Regions from separate parts of the Lysinibacillus sp. fls2-241-R2A-57 genome, predicted to be linked through region 1. Evidence: riboswitches for the same ligand, from Rfam matches in the RefSeq annotation. Region 1 holds a riboswitch; the other holds the start of a gene.
What was found. Region 1 has a riboswitch for S-adenosylmethionine ahead of QRN68_RS21495 (cyclase family protein). Riboswitches for the same ligand answer to the same signal wherever they lie in the genome.
Positions count from the first base shown of each region.

Region 2: it holds a riboswitch for S-adenosylmethionine, as region 1 does, so the genes downstream of both, metA (homoserine O-acetyltransferase MetA) here and QRN68_RS21495 (cyclase family protein) in region 1, are expected to answer to the same signal.

Region 1 covers NZ_JARVRU010000160.1:526-3,726, forward strand. Annotated here, with positions in the region: gene QRN68_RS21485 (SMI1/KNR4 family protein) at 1-284, opposite strand, end outside; gene QRN68_RS21490 (YuzC family spore coat inner layer protein) at 443-859, shown strand; SAM riboswitch class I at 1,163-1,266, shown strand; gene QRN68_RS21495 (cyclase family protein) at 1,384-2,121, shown strand; gene QRN68_RS21500 (DedA family protein) at 2,174-2,770, opposite strand; gene QRN68_RS21505 (Cof-type HAD-IIB family hydrolase) at 2,915-3,201, opposite strand, start outside.
Region 2 covers NZ_JARVRU010000016.1:76,953-80,153, forward strand. Annotated here, with positions in the region: gene QRN68_RS03300 (GerAB/ArcD/ProY family transporter) at 1-472, shown strand, start outside; gene metA (homoserine O-acetyltransferase MetA) at 561-1,496, opposite strand; SAM riboswitch class I at 1,651-1,764, opposite strand; gene QRN68_RS03310 (hypothetical protein) at 2,004-2,201, shown strand; gene QRN68_RS03315 (hypothetical protein) at 2,192-2,380, shown strand; gene QRN68_RS03320 (YkyB family protein) at 2,711-3,201, opposite strand, start outside.

The DNA.
Region 1 (3,201 bases):
CTTTGTTCGGGTATGACATCAAAATAATGATGATACGTTGAAATAAAGGCTTTATACCATTCAGGAAATTTAAGTCCAAACTCTTTTTCTAAAGCTTGAATATCATCTTCGCTTACTATAGAAGGGACCATCTTCCATCTTGACCATTCTTCATCAGTATCCGCTAATTTCATCTCATCAGGAACATCTGGACGCATCCATCTGCAAAATCCATCTTCCGAAATCTGATTATAGCGCTCGTAGTAAACTTCAAAACCATTTTTTATGTATTCACGAACATCCATCTTGATAACTCCTTCTGTGAATAAATTGGATGAACTAATGGCTTCCGATTGGGTCATCGCACCACTTGCTCCCCTTTTGCCAAGCATCAACCATTAACACCGAAAGTCTTTGTTGTACATAAGATAAGGTATCAACTATAGGATAGGAGGAATTTTAGTTGTATTACAATCCTTATCCGTATTTTGTCTATCCTAATTATTATCCAACATGGGCATGGGCAATGGCAAATCAACCAGCCACACTCCAACCTTCTAGACATTTAGTGATGCCTACAAACTCAACAAATCGTAGCCCATTTCCAACCATCAATATAACTAAATTAAAGTCTTCTGCGAAACGGATCAAAGCTATTATGCAGCAAGCACAATTACTGACGGATAAAATTGATGAATCAGAGCAATTTGCACATGATCTTATGGACGCGGCACAGTTGTCAAATAAAACAGAGGTTGAAAAATTAATTGCATCAACAGGCATTACCATAAAATTCGAAACTAACTATACACCAGATGGAATTCGAATAATATTTACTGATAGCGACTGTTGTAAGCTAACCGTAAATTTGAGTTGGTGAAATTCAACTAATGAGTGGGATCTATGTATTGTCTATTTAAACCTAGCGATTGAGATTCAACAACGAGGCTTTTCTCATATGTGAAACGGGATTTTAATCTAAATACAAAGGCTACCCCTATGTTTACGTATGATGTATGTAATCGTATTATCTATTTAAATATAGGCAAACAATATTTGCAGCAATAGCAAAATTATTAATTCTGGAAAATCTTTTAACCATGCATCCCTATTGAACTTGTAAACTATAAATAAATATGCTAAAGTATTCGTAATATATTTCTGAAAATTCTTATATTATCTTTTCTTATCAAGAGAGACGGAGGGATTGGCCCTATGATGTCTCAGCAACCAGCCTATAGGTATGGTGCTAATTCCAATTGGCGAAATCGGCCTTGAAGATGAGAAGACTTACTAAGTTGCTTTGCACAAGAGTCCTCTTCTACAAGGAGGGCTCTTTTTTATTGCCGCTAGTAAGTAAAGTCTAAGCACCCAAAAATAATTAAAAGAAAGCAGGAAAATATTATGGCAAATGAACTTTTACAAGCAATTCAACTATTAAAATCTAAAGAATGGGTTGATTTAACACATACATTTGGTCCTAATTCGCCTCATTTCTTTATGTTTGATGATGCAAAATTTGAAACATTATTTTCCCATGATGATGGCTTCTTTGCGCAGCAATTCTCTTTCCCTGGGCAATATGGAACACATATCGATCCACCTATCCATTTTGTGCGAGATACACGCTATTTAGATGAATTGGCGTTAAAAGAACTAGTCCTACCACTAATCGTTATTGATAAATCTAAGGAAGCCGAATTGAATAACGACTACACATTAAGTATCCAAGATATTCTTGACTTTGAGGCTGAATATGGAGAAATTGAAGCAGGTACCTTTGTTGCGCTTCGTACTGATTGGAGTAAGCGTTGGCCAGATAAGGAGGCTTTCAGTAGCAAAGATGCTGATGGTCATAATCATATTCCTGGCTGGGGTTTAGAAGCGTTACAATTTTTATTCAACGAACGAAAAATAAGTGCTATTGGTCACGAAACTTTTGATACAGATTCAGCAGCTGATTTTCGCAAAAACAGTAAGCTAGACGGCGAATATTTTGTACTTGAACAAGATACTTACCAAATTGAGCTTATGACAAATTTGGATAAGCTACCTCCAAAAGGTGCTGCTATATTCAATATTGTACCAAAGCCTGAAAAAGCCTCTGGATTCCCTGTGCGTTCATTTGCAATATTGCCTTAAATATAACAAAAGGTCTGAATCAAACCATGATAGGTATTGAATCAGACCCTTTTTATTTAGGCGAATTCCTTTTTTTGAAAATAAAATAAACGATCAAAATTATTATGATGAACAATGCTATAAGATACATACTGTAGCGGGATAAATATAACCCAACGTAGCGCCATTTCTCCCCAAGTACTTCTCCTAAAGTAATAAAAGTAAATGTCCATATAACCGCTCCCGTATAAGCAAAGAAAGCAAATTTTTTATAAGGATAATTATTGATAGCCGCAATATATGCTGTTAGATGACGTACACCAGGAATAAAATATCCGATTAATAATAATACTGGTCCTATTTTTGCAAATAATTTTTTAGTAACGTCAATTTTTTGTTCAGTAATATGGATTTTCGGACCGTATTTTTGCAATAAGGGTAGCCCGAATCTATAGCCTATATAGTAGCTCAAGGTAATTCCCCCTGCCGCACCTACCACAGCGCTTATTAGAGCTGGAATATGCGAGAGAGTTTCTCTATAAACGCTATACCCTACATATGTTAAAAATATCTCATCAGGAAGTGGCAGCCCGACAATCCCTCCAACTAGGATAAGAATAATGCCAAAATACCCGTAATGTTCAATAAGAGATTGCACGTGATGCGCCATAAATCCATCCCACCTAACGCATAATGATTTCTTTTAAATGTTAGCTTTATAATAACTCAAAGTAGGTAACATTATGAGTATTATAACTTTCATACAGTTTTCTCTAATGTATAGAGGTTGGTTCATACTATAAATATAGCTCTCTTAAACTAGTATTTGTAGCTCACGTAGAGCATAATCAATACCACCATCTGTTGATTTCTTCGTTATAAAATCAGCGACATTTTTTAATGCTTCACTACCATTGCCCATTGCAATACCGAAGCCAACCTGTTCCAGCATATCGATATCATTATCCCCATCGCCAAAAGCCAGTGCTTCCTTAGGACTCAAATTAAAATAATCTAGTACAGCTTGAACAGCAATCGATTTGGAAACATCATGTTGCAAAACATTTGTAATGTACGGATGCCATCTTTTAAATAATAAAT
Region 2 (3,201 bases), on a different contig from region 1:
TCAAAATGCTGCTACTAATACAAACAATAACAACAGCCAAAATGCTACTACTAATACAAACAATAACAACAGTCAAAATGCTGCTACTAATGCGAGCGATAAAAACAGTCAAAATGCTGCTACTAATACTAGCAATAATAACAATCAAAATGCTACTACTAATGCGAGCGATAAAAACAGTCAAAATGCGGCTACTAATACTAGCAATAACAACAGCCAAAATGCGGCTACTAATACTAGCAATAACAACAGCCAAAATGCGGCTACTAATACTAGCAATAACAACAATCAAAATGCTGCTACTAATGCGAGTGATAAAAACAGTCAAAATGCTGCTACTAATACTAGCAATAACAACAGTCAAAATACTGCTACTAATGCGAGCGATAAAAACAGCCAAAATGCTGCAAAGAACGAAAGTAATACAAAAAATCAAAATGTATCTATCAATGAACATCCGCCAAAAAATTAGCAACATATTCGGATAAAAAAATGATGACCACGAAATAATCAAGGTCATCATTTTACTTTACAATCGAGAGTTTATAAAAACCATGCGCTTATATATGATATTCAATTTCATCAACGAAATCCCATTCATATGGTGTTTCTTGGTAAACATAGTAGTTCAACCAGTTTGAGAATAATAAATGTGTATGGGCACGCCATGTATTATTCGGTTCTTTTGATGGATCATCATTTGGGAAGTAATTCACTGGAACTGCAATATCCAATCCTTTTGCAACATCACGACTATATTCATCTGCTAATGTTGTCGCATCATATTCAAGGTGGCCTGTAATCATAATGTTTTTATTATCCTTCGATTGCACAATAAAGACACCCGCATCTTCTGAATACGATAATAAACGTAGATCAGGATGGTTGCGGACTTCCTCAATGGAAACTGATGTATAACGTGAATGTGGAGCCGTAAATAAATCACTGAAGCCACGTACTAAATCCACTGTTAAATCCGTAATGACATGGGAATAAACACCTGAACATTTAGCAGGAAGCTCAATTTTGCCAATACCGTAATGATGGTATAACGCTGCTTGTGCACCCCAACATATATGAAGGATCGATGTTACGTTCTTTTTGGACCAATCCATGATTTCTGATATTTCCTGCCAGTAGTTCACATCTTCAAATGCCATTTTTTCTACTGGTGCTCCCGTAATAATCATGCCATCATAGCGGCGATGGCGAATTTGATGAAAGGTCGTGTAAAATAACTGTAAATGTGATTTACTAACATTTTTTGATTCATGCGTAGCAGTATTTAAAAATGTAATATTGACTTGTAATGGTGTGTTACCTAATAAACGTAGTAATTGTAGCTCTGTTTTTTCTTTTTCTGGCATTAAATTTAAAATTAATATATTTAACGGACGAATTTGTTGGGTTTTCGCTCTATCCTCTTCCATTACGAAGATTTTTTCCTCACGTAAATGTTCTCCAGCTGGTAAGTTTTTCGGAATATTAATTGGCATCTTGCATTCCCCTCTCTTTTATTTCTCTCTTTCTAACATCAATTAGTGCCTTAGTATCCATGCACAAAGCTCATAAAATCTTTTATCGAATTAAATTAAAAAATCCCCCTCATTCCATTTGAGATAGAATGAGAAGGATTTTTTACCACGTTCACTCTTATCTCTCAAAGGATCAAACCTTCGCTGGAATTAGCACCTTTCTAACTTTTTTTGTTAGAGGTTGCTGAAGCGTCATCGGGCCAAATCCCTCAGCTTCTCTTGATAAGATTATTTAATTAAAATGAATTGTAACATGAACAATTAGGAATTTCAATAATACATAGAATATTTTGTTATTAACATGCATGTTCTACTATGAATTGATGAACACTATTCTTGATGCAAACCATGTTTACACGATGAAATATTATGAGATTCCTAATAGCTTTAATTTTGGAGTAATACATTTACTATTGGGATTTAGATCGCATTTATGTAGAAATGGAAAATCAAAGTTATTGCGTTTGCATGTGGAACATTGATGAATATGAAATTCGATGGACGTTATTTATTGATATTCCAGATGAGGACGGTGGAACTCATAGTGAACCAATTAATGAAGGTATAACTGACTTTGATTCTTCTGAAGATGAACGCGAGATGAAATTTAATCTATCCGAATGGGAAGAAGAAATGAAGGAAAGCAATTTGTTTCATTGGTACTGAATTTTCTAAAGGATGAAATTAATGAATGTGATGGTGCAAGTGAAGACAGTGGAGTACACGTTGATTTAAGAAATTGTAACTATTATGTTTTAGGTCGTAAATGGACAGAAGTAATTGAAGAATTCCTAAAAAAATGGCTATGGATTCTACTTTACAGGTGCAGACGGACATTGGACTAATATCTATAAATATAAAAGTTTAGTACCACAAATTTAAGTGAAAGTCGTCATAGCAACTATAAACCGCGTTGACTGAAGATGAGATCAATGAGCTATTGAAATAAAACAATCTACATGTTCCTTTGAGAATGATGAGACGGTTACTTATTTATTTGATAAGTTTAAAGATGACTTTATAGGCTTATCTAATATGATCGAGGAAGTTGAAAATAAATTATCAATTTACACTGTAAAGTTTACGGATTTGATATTTTTAAAAAATTTATTTAGATAATATCTATCTTAATTCCTCCAATAATATGTTTACTAGTGTAATTTTCTTATTCTCATTTATACATTATCTATGTATCTATTTAGTAGATTTTCAGCTTCAAAAAAATTAAGACTTACTTTACGTGTTCTTTCAGATGAAATTTCATTTTCCAACACCCCTAAATGTGTTAGATTGGCTATTTCATTTTTAAAAACTGGTAAATGGAATGTAAAGTCATTAATCTCTAGTAACATTAAAAAACCACCAAACATTGTGTGATAACCTTTAATTTCAATTTCGCTTTCTGATAATAATTTTTTAATTACGGACACCTTTAAATCGTATAATTTGGACTGTCTAGTTTTAGCAGCCTGTACAAATGAATGGTTTTTCAAATGATAATTATCCTTCTTAGTATCACGACTTACTTTAGCTGATTTATTGATTAAATAAAGTGACTCAGCAATATTTTGTAATGTAATAGGGTGTTCCGTAACTTTACGCTTTTTTATCTCTACACAGTTGTCAATGTGATATAAAACATAATTGCCCCATTTGGAGTTTACAT